DNA from 2 places in the Rhizobium sp. CAU 1783 genome. Region 1 is predicted to be linked to the other one. Evidence: riboswitches for the same ligand, from Rfam matches in the RefSeq annotation. Region 1 holds a riboswitch; the other holds the start of a gene.

Evidence for each region. Region 1 has a riboswitch for S-adenosylmethionine ahead of metA (homoserine O-acetyltransferase MetA). Riboswitches for the same ligand answer to the same signal wherever they lie in the genome.
Region 2: another riboswitch for S-adenosylmethionine. It lies ahead of ACX93L_RS09240 (O-succinylhomoserine sulfhydrylase); the one in region 1 lies ahead of metA (homoserine O-acetyltransferase MetA).

Annotation. Positions count from the first base shown of each region.
Region 1 covers NZ_JBTOLM010000004.1:154,177-159,163, reverse strand. The annotation lists gene ACX93L_RS17175 (vWA domain-containing protein) at 1-532, opposite strand, end outside; gene ACX93L_RS17170 (GNAT family N-acetyltransferase) at 538-990, opposite strand; gene metA (homoserine O-acetyltransferase MetA) at 992-1,915, opposite strand; SAM riboswitch at 1,992-2,070, opposite strand; gene ACX93L_RS17160 (AAA family ATPase) at 2,140-2,988, opposite strand; gene ACX93L_RS17155 (ubiquinone biosynthesis hydroxylase) at 3,109-4,323, opposite strand; gene tesB (acyl-CoA thioesterase II) at 4,408-4,987, shown strand, end outside.
Region 2 covers NZ_JBTOLM010000002.1:509,026-514,012, reverse strand. The annotation lists gene ACX93L_RS09260 (MFS transporter) at 1-263, shown strand, start outside; tRNA gene ACX93L_RS09255 (tRNA-Gly) at 289-362, opposite strand; gene ACX93L_RS09250 (ion transporter) at 498-1,304, shown strand; gene ACX93L_RS09245 (2'-deoxycytidine 5'-triphosphate deaminase) at 1,281-2,378, opposite strand; SAM riboswitch at 2,453-2,531, shown strand; gene ACX93L_RS09240 (O-succinylhomoserine sulfhydrylase) at 2,580-3,764, shown strand; gene apaG (Co2+/Mg2+ efflux protein ApaG) at 3,968-4,360, shown strand; gene ACX93L_RS09230 (Hsp33 family molecular chaperone) at 4,410-4,987, opposite strand, start outside.

The sequences.
Region 1 (4,987 bases):
CGAGATTGCGGAACTCGCGCTTGTCCCAGACCTTGACCGCGCGGCGATGGCGGCTCTCGTCCTGGCCGATCCGCACGCCTTCCGGATTGTAGCCATGGGCGCCGAAGGGCGAAGTTCCCGCCGTGCCGATCCATTTCGAGCCGCCCTGGTGGCGCTCCTTCTGCTCGGCCAACCGCTGCCTGAGCGTCTCCATCAGCTTTTCGAAACCGCCAAGCGCCTCGACCAGTTTCTTGTCCTCGTCCGACAGGTGCTTTTCGGCGAGCTTCCTCAGCCATTCTTCCGGGATCGGCACGCTATCCACGCCGTCCCCACCCGAAGCCGCCTCCAGCCCGCCGAAGATCTTGGAAAAGACCCGGTCGAAACGGTCGATATGGCGCTCGTCCTTCACCAGCGCTGTCCGGGCAAGGAAGTAGAAGGCCTCCGTGTCGAACGCGGCCAGTCCCTTCTCCATGCCCTCGAGAAGAGCCAGGAACTCCCGGAGCGTGACCGGAACCTTCGCTTCTTTGAGATTGAGGAAGAAGGGGATGAACATCGCCGTCAGAAATTCTTCTGGTAGATGATGAAGGGCGTCTTCTCAGCGATCCGATCGTAGAGCCGGCGCGCGGTCGCATTAGACTCCTGCGTCATCCAGTAGACCTCCTTCGACCCTTCGGCGCGAGCCCTCTCGTACACCTCTTCGATCAGCGCGCGGCCGACACCACTGCCGCGGATCTCTGGATCGGCATAGAGATCCTGAAGATAGCAGATGTTATCGATATGCCAGCAGGACCGATGGAAGAGATAATGTGCAAGGCCCACGGGCCGACCATCAACGAGGGCCACGAGGCCGCGATAGTCTCCGGCCTCGTTTTCGGTCAGCCGCGCAAACGTCGTGGCATAGATCTCTTCCGGCAGTTCCGTCTTGTAGAAGGCGAGATAGTCCTTCCACAGGCGACGCCAGACGGTTTCGTCCTCGGCGAGAAGTGATCGTATCTCCACATTGCCAGCCATGTCAGCGCTCCAGCCCGATGTCCTGCAGATCATACGGCGTCATCTGGTAAATTTCGTTGATCCAGTTGCCGAACAGCAAGTGGGCGTGGCTGCGCCAGCGGTTGAGCGGCGCGATTGTCGGATCGTTGTGCGGGAAATAGTCGTGCGGCATCTTGATCGGCTGGCCGGCGTTCACGTCACGGAAATACTCGTCGGCGAGCGAGGTCGAATCATATTCGACGTGATTGAACATGTAGAGCCGGTTGGCGCGCTTCTCGTGCACCAGGCAGACGCCCATCTCGTCGGATTCCATTAGGATCTCGAGCGACGGCACCTTCTCGATGTCGGCACGGCGCACCTCGGTCCAGCGCGACACAGGCACCTGGAAGTCGTCGGAAAAGCCATTGAGGTAGACCGAGGACGGCGCGAGGTTGCGATGGCGATAGACGCCGAACGCCTTCTGCTTCAGCGCATGCTTGGGCACCTTGTGGAAATGGTAGATGGCGGCCATCGCCCCCCAACAGACATTCATCGTCGAATGGACGTTGGTCTCGGTCCAGTCGAAGATCTGCTCCATCTCGCTCCAGTAGGTGACGTCCTCGTACTCGAGCGTCTCGACCGGGGCGCCGGTGATGATGAAGCCGTCGAACTTGCGGCCCTTCACCTCTTCCCAGGTCTGGTAGAAGGAAAGCAGGTGTTCTTCTGAGGTGTTCTTGGCCTTGTGGCCGCCGACCCTGACGAGGCTGAGTTCGACCTGCAGCGGCGAAGCGCCGATCAGGCGGGCAAACTGGACCTCGGTCTTGATCTTGTTTGGCATGAGGTTGAGCAGGCCGATCTGCAGCGGGCGAATGTCCTGGCGGACGGCCACCGTCTCGGTCATCACCCGCACACCCTCGTGGACGAGGGTTTCGAAGGCGGGCAGCGTATCGGGTATCCTGATCGGCATCGTTTCATTCCCAGCATCGGCGGCAAAACCGCAAAATAAAACCGGCGGCGAGAAATCGCGACCGGTGCACGGGAAAATACGACTTTCCTCGGCCCCTTTAGCGACTTCTTTAACGTGGCTGCAAGCCGGCCGGCCAAATCACCACGGGACGATCCTAGATAGCTTTCCCGCCGCGGCGGGTCAACGAAAAAGGATATTGCGCCGCGGCCGGCAAGAACGGAACGTCAGCCCTGGCGCCCCTCACGACGCGCCATGAAAGCCAGCCGTTCGAAGAGATGCACATCCTGCTCGTTCTTGAGGAGCGCGCCGTGCAGCTTGGGCAGGGCCTGTTTCGGATCGACACGCAGGTCGGCGGGATCGACATCCTCGGCCACCAGCAGCCGGATCCAGTCGAGGGCCTCCGAGGTCGAGGGCTTCTTTCTCAGGCCCGGCGTCTCGCGGATCTCATAGAACTGGGTGAGTGCCGAGCGGATCAGCGCCTGCTTGATGCCCGGATAGTGGACCTCGACGATGCGCGAGAGCGTTTCGGCGTCGGGGAAACGGATATAGTGGAAGAAGCAGCGGCGCAGAAACGCGTCCGGCAGTTCCTTCTCGTTGTTGGAGGTGATGATGACGATCGGCCTCACCTTCGCCTTCACCGTCTCGCCGGTCTCGTAAACATGGAATTCCATGCGGTCGAGTTCCTGCAGGAGGTCGTTCGGGAACTCGATGTCGGCCTTGTCGATTTCGTCGATCAGGAGGACCGTCTTGCGGCCTGCGGCAAAGGCCTGCCACAGCTTTCCCTGGCGGATATAGTTGCGAACATCGTTGACCCGCTCGTCGCCAAGCTGGCTGTCGCGCAACCGCGAGACCGCGTCATACTCGTAGAGGCCCTGCTGCGCCTTCGTCGTCGACTTGATGCTCCACTCGATCATGTCGAGGCCAAGCGCCGCGGCCACCTGGCGGGCAAGCTCGGTCTTGCCCGTGCCGGGTTCGCCCTTCACCAGCAGCGGACGCTCGAGTGCGATTGCCGCATTGACAGCGACCATCAGGTCCTTGTCGGCGATATAGTCGGCGGTGCCGGTAAACTGCATGGGTCTTGTTCCTGAACTCTCGGGTCGCGGTGAACCTAGTGACGGTCACACGGCGCCGCAAGATGGGCTTTCGGCGGGATCGGCACACACCCTGGCGACGGCGTTGCCGGACGGCGAAACTCAGATCGCCTCGCCGGCCAGAAGCTTCGGCCGCCCGCCGCCGGCGGTCCCGGCGGCTTCGCGGATGAAATAGGACTTAAGGCCCGGCAGGCGGTCAACCATGCCGAGCCCCACGTCCCGCAGGACACGAAGCGGCGTGATGTCGTTGGAGAACATCCGGTTCAGCACGTCGGTGGTGACGCCCATTCGGAACGTGTCGAAACGGCGCCACGTCTGGTAGCGTTCCAGCACGTTGAGATCGCCGATATCGAGACCGAGGCGGTCCGCGTCGACGATCGTCTCGGCGAGTGCGGCGACATCTTTAAAGCCGAGATTGAGGCCCTGGCCCGAAATCGGATGGATCCCGTGGGCGGCGTCACCCGCCAGCGCCAGCCTTGGCGCCACGAATTCGCGTGCGAGCGTCAGGCCGAGCGGAAAGGCGCGGCGGTCGCCGACGGCGCGGATCGTTCCAAGCTTGTGGCCGAAGCGACGCTCCAGCTCCTCCTCGAAGACGAGGTCGTCGGACGCGACCAGCCGGTCGGCATCGTCCGTGCGCTCGGTCCAGACCAGCGACGAACGGTTGCCCTTGAGCGGCAGGATGGCAAAGGGGCCGGCCGGCAGGAAATGTTCCTCCGCCGCTCCCTCGTGGGGACGTTCATGCTCGACGGTCGTCACAATGCCGGACTGGCCATAATTCCAGCTGACGGTCTTGATGCCGGCAAGGTCGCGAAGCTTCGAACGTACGCCGTCGCAGGCGACGACCAGCCGCGCTGAAACGACGGAACCGTCGGAGAGAGAAAGCTCGGCCGCCGGACCGGCATTGCGGAAGCCGACCGCGCGTACACCGTGGCGAATCGTGATACCGGCCCTGCTGCAGGCTTCCCGCAACGCACCAACCATCGCGACATTCGGGATCATGTGGGCAAACGGCCGCCCCTCTTCCACAGCGCCGTCGAAGGTGAGGAACACCGGACGGACCGGATCGGACGTCTTCGAATCGGTGACGATCATCCTGGTGATCGGCTGGGCCTCCGGCTCGATCAAGTCCCAGATGCCGAACACGTCAAGCATCTTGGTGGCGGCGGCAATGATCGCCGAGGCGCGTGGATCCTTTTTCCACGCCTCTTCGGGCGCCGCCTCGATCACTTCCACGGCAAGATGCGGGGCCGCCTGCTTGACCGCGACCGCGACCGAGAGCCCCACATAACCACCGCCGACGATCAGCAAATCCAGCATGACGAAATTCCTTTACCCTTGTGCACGCCCGCGCTCCTATATAGATCAGCGTTGAACTAGTTCCTACAAGCGGGGCGCGCTATTATGCCGAATTCGAGCGAAAATCCCACTGCCATGGACCGGCTGATCGAGACGCTGGATCTCGAAAAGCTCGAGGAAAACCTGTTCCGCGGCAAGAGCCCACAGAACGGCTGGCAGCGGGTGTTCGGCGGCCAGGTCATCGCCCAGGCCCTGATGGCGGCCCAGCGCTGCGTCGACCTTGACCGGCACGTCCACTCGCTGCACGCCTATTTTGTCCGCCCCGGCGATCCGTCCGTGCCGATCATCTTCGAGGTCGAACGCACCCGCGACGGCACGAGCTTCACCACCCGCCGCGTCGTCGCCGTCCAGCATGGCAAGACCATCTTCGCAATGTCCTGTTCGTTCCAGATCGAAGAACCCGGCTACGATCACCAGATGTCCATTCCGGACGTACCGCAACCTGACAGCCTGATGGGCGAGAAGGAATTCCGCGAGGTCTTCCTCGCCCAGGCTCCCGACACCGTCAAGCGCTACTGGGGCCGCGAGCGACCGATCGAGATCCGCCCAGTGTCGCTCACCCATTACATCTCAAACGAGAAGCTCGACCCGACCGCGCATATCTGGGTTCGTACCACGGGGCCGG
Region 2 (4,987 bases), on a different contig from region 1:
TCACCCAGGGGCTGCTGTCGACGCTGGTGGCCGACACTGCGCCGGCCGAACTGCGCGGCACGGCCTTCGGCATGTTCAACCTCGTCACCGGCACGGCACTGCTCGCAGCGAGCGTGATCGCCGGATTGCTGTGGGACGTAATCGGTCCATCAGGCACCTTCCTCGGCGGCGCCGCATTCGCATTGATCACCCTGGCCGGGTTGATCACCCTCGAAAGGCGAATGCGCAGCAACGGCGGAAGCCTGTCCTCAAAGCGGCAGTGAAGGTTCACGGCGGTCCGAAGAATGCTGGAGCGGGTGAAGGGAATCGAACCCTCGTATTCAGCTTGGGAAGCTGCTGCTCTACCATTGAGCTACACCCGCTTGCGGCCCGCACAGTTCCAACAGTTGGCGCCCGCTGTCAAGGGTGAAGGAGAGGCTTGCGGAAGGAAGATTTTAACCAGAGGCACGCACAATCGCCGGATATTCATCGCCCTTGTTGTTCCGGTACTTTTCATCATGGATGCTCTGCGTCGCCTCATTTCCTCCGAGCGCTTCGATTCCTTCATCACCCTCCTCGTGCTCGCCAATGCCGTCACACTAGGGCTGGAAACCTCCCCAGTCATTATGGCCAGGTTCGGCATGGCCCTGCATGTGGTCGACCAATTGCTGCTTGCCGTCTTCGTGTTCGAAGTGCTGGCCAAGCTCGTCGTTTATCGGCGCGAATTCTTTCAGGAACCCTGGCGGGTCTTCGACCTGGTGGTGATCGCCATTTCCATCGTGCCGAGCACAGAGTCTATCTCCATCCTGCGTGCACTTCGGGTGCTGCGGATCTTCCGCCTCATCTCCTCGGTCCCGTCGATGCGGCGCGTGGTCGGCGGGCTGTTTTCCGCCCTGCCCGGCATGGGATCGATTTTCCTGCTGCTGAGCCTCGTCTTCTATGTCTCGTCCGTCGCCGCGACAAAACTCTTCGCTGCCGACTTTCCCGAGCTGTTCGGGACGATCGCTGCCTCCGCCTTCACGCTGTTCCAGGTGATGACGCTCGAGGGATGGACGGGCGAAGTCGTGCGGCCGATCATGGCGCTTCATCCGCTCGCCTGGGTGTTCTTCATTCCCTTCATCATTGCCACGTCGTTCACCGTGCTCAATCTCTTCATCGGCATCATCGTGTCGTCGATGCAGGCCGATCACGAGATCCCGACGCAGGTGTCCCAGGACCTGATCGTCGACGAGCAGAAGAAGATCCTCGCGGAACTCGGAGAGCTTCGACGGGAGCTTTCGGCGTTGCGGCGCGAGCGGGGTTCAGCCGAGCCGGAAATGCTTTGAGAGCTTGAGGCCCTGGGCCTGATAGTTCGAGCCGACACCGCTGCCGTAAAGCCCCTGGGGCCGTTCCTGCATGTGCTCGTAGACCAGGCGACCGATCACCTGGCCATGCTCGAGGATGAAGGGAACCTCGTGGCTGCGCACTTCGAGTACCGCCCGGCTTCCCGTGCCGCCGGCGGCGGCGTGGCCGAAACCGGGATCGAAGAAGCCCGCATAGTGCACGCGGAACTCGCCGACCAGCGGGTCGTAGGGCGTCATCTCGGCCGCAAAGAGCGGCGGCACATGCACCGCCTCGTTGGAGACGAGAATGTAGAACTCGTCGGGATCGAGGATCAGATCGTTGCGGCCGCGGCTGTAGAGCGGTTCCCAGAAGTCGAGAACGTCATGGGCGGCCTTCTTGTCGACGTCGATCACGGAGGTGTGGTGCTTGCCGCGGTAACCGATCAGACCGTCAGGCCCGGAGCCCTTCAGATCGATCGACAGGGCAATGCCGCCGCCAGATACGTTCGGCGCTTCGCTCGCCACCAGCGTCTCGGACGCATGAAGATCCAGCAGCTCCTGATCGCCGAGCAGTGCCTGGCCAATGCGGAAACGGATCTGCGACAGCCTGGAACCGCGCCGGACAATCACCGGGAAGGTGCGCGGGGAAATCTCCAGATACAGCGGGCCCTTGTATCCGGCGGGGATCTTGTCGAACTCCTGGGCGTTGTCGACCATCACGCGGGTGAAAATGTCGAGGCGGCCGGTCGAGCTCTTCGGATTGGCGGAAGCGGACATCCCTGCGGGCAGGTCGAGCGCCTCCATCAGCGGCACGATGTAGACGCACCCGGTTTCCAGGACAGCCCCGTGCTCGAGGTCGATCTCATGCAGGGTCAGGCGCTCCAGCTTCTCGGCCACGGTATGCGCCCGTCCGGGCATGAAGCTGGCTCGCACGCGCAGCGCCTTGGCGCCCAGCCTGAGGTCGAGACTGGCCGGCTGGATCTGGTCTTGATCAAGCATCCTCTCGCTCGTCAGCCGCCCTTCGCCAAAAAGCGTGCCGATGGCTCGGTCCGAGAGAATGCCGGTGGTCCTGATCATGTCGTTTCTTCCTATTTGGGATCGACAAAACCAAAGTGGAGGAATTGACGCAAGCCTGTGATGGGCGTATGGCAAGCTTATCCCGTGGTGATTTGGCCGGTCGGCTTGCAGCCACGTTAAACAAATGGCTAAAGAGACCGGGTGCTTGAAACCGGTCCGATTTCGCGACCGGTTTTTTTGTGTTCGAAAGGCTTGAGTGGCATGAGCAAGAACTGGCGCCCGGCAACCCAACTGGTCCATGGCGGAACCCTGCGCTCGCCCTACGGCGAGACGTCCGAGGCGATCTACCTGACCCAAGGCTTCGTCTACGAAAGCTCGGAAGCGGCCGAGGCGCGCTTCAAGGGCGAAACCGACGGCTACATCTATGCCCGCTACGGAAGCCCGACCAACGACATGTTCGAAAAGCGCATGTGCCTGCTGGAAGGCGCCGAGGACGCCCGCGCAATGGCGTCCGGCATGGCTGCCGTCGCCGCCGCCGTGCTCTGCCAGGTGAAGGCCGGCGACCATATCGTCGCGGCCCGCGCGCTGTTCGGTTCCTGCCGCTACGTCGTCGAGACGCTTGCGCCGCGCTATGGCGTCGACTTCACGCTGGTCGACGGACGCGACCTGAAGAACTGGGAAGCGGCGGTCCGCCCGAACACCAAGGTGATGTTCCTCGAAAGCCCGACCAATCCGACGCTCGAAGTCGTCGACGTGGCCGGCGTCGCCAAGCTTGCCAACCAGGTCGGCGCCAAGCTGATCGTCGACAATGTCTTCGCAACCCCGCTTTTCCAGAAGCCGCTCGAACTCGGCGCCCATGTCGTCGTCTATTCGGCGACGAAGCACATCGACGGCCAGGGCCGCTGCCTCGGCGGCATCGTGCTCTCGTCGAAGGAATGGATCGACGAAAACCTGCACGACTACTTCCGCCATACAGGCCCGGCCATGTCGCCGTTCAACGCGTGGACGCTGCTCAAGGGCATCGAGACCCTTCCGCTGCGCGTCAAGCAGCAGACGGCGAGTGCCGCGGCCATTGCCGACTTCCTCGCAGAGCAGCCGCAGATCGCCAAGGTGAGCTATCCAGGCCGCGCCGACCACCCGCAGGCCGACATCATCGCCAAGCAGATGACCGGCGGCTCGACGCTCGTCTGCTTCGAGATGAAGGGCGGCAAGGAAGCTGCCTTCAAGCTGCAGAACGCGCTCGAGGTCATCAAGATTTCCAACAATCTCGGTGACGCCAAGAGCCTGATCACGCACCCGGCCACGACCACGCACAAGAACCTGACCGACGAGGCACGAGCCGAACTCGGCATGTCCGGCGGCACGGTTCGCCTGTCCTGCGGCATCGAGGACACGCAGGACCTGATCGAGGATTTTGCCCGCGCCCTGAAGTCGGTAAGGGCCTAAGTCGAAGGCCGGACGAAGACAAAGACCCAAAAAAGTCCGGGCCGCAAACGCCGCGCCCGGACCGCGTTCTTAACGTCAATCATTAGCTTTAACGACAAAAACGCAAGGCCGTGGACGGTTCGACCGTCTAACGGCCTTGTTTTTTCCGCATTGCGTTACATGCTGTATGCTATGCCTAGCAGAGCTTTAAGAAGGTCCAGTGGATGTATCGTGCCCTGACACGCGATATCGAAGTCAGTGTCGAACCCTATTACCTGGAGGAGCAATCCGACCCGGAAGACAGCCGCTATGTCTGGGGCTACCGTATCGTGATCGCCAACCACTCTTCCAAACCCGTACGCCTGACGCACCGCTACTGGCACATTACCGACCAGAATGGCCAGGTGGACGAGGTGAATGGACCGGGCGTCATCGGCGAGCAGCCGCGCCTTCGTCCGGGCGATACCTATGAATACTCATCGGGCTGCCCGCTCGACACGCCCTCGGGCATGATGTTCGGCCACTACCAGATGGAAACCGACGACGGCGACGTCTTCGACGTTGAAATCCCGGCCTTTTCGCTCGATGCGCCGGGCATGCTGCGCGTCCTGAACTGACAGAAGAGGCGGGACACGTGGTTCCCGCCCCTCCATTGTCGTGAGCCACTCAGGCGCTCAGCACTTCCTGCGCTTCATAACGGTAGCTCGACGAGCAGAACTCGCAGGTGACCGTGATCACACCGTCGGTCTCGCTGGCGGCGATCTCCTCTTCCGAGAAGTTCCCCAGCACGCCCTTGATCTTGTCGCGCGAGCAGCTGCAACGATCGTAAACGGCATTCGGTTCGAAGACGCGTGCACCGCGTTCATGGAACAGCCTGAAGAGAAGACGTTCCGCGCCGATCTGCGGATCGGTCAGTTCATCCGCATCGATCGTCTCGACCAGCATGCGCGCTTCCGCCCATGCGTCGTCTTCCGAGAGGGCGGAACCACCCTCATCGCCGTCACCGCCGTGAAGATCCGGCTGGCGCATGCGCTCCGGCGCTTCCGGGAGGAACTGGGCGATCAGGCCGCCTGCCCGCCAGCTGCGGCGCGGGCGCCCTTCGGCGTCACGGTCGAAGAATTCGGCCACGCCGAGACGTACCCGCGTCGGGATCTGTTCAGACTGGCGGAAATAGACGCCGGCGATGTCCTCGAGCGAAGCGCCATCGAGCGGAACGATGCCCTGATAGGGCTGCATGAAGTTGC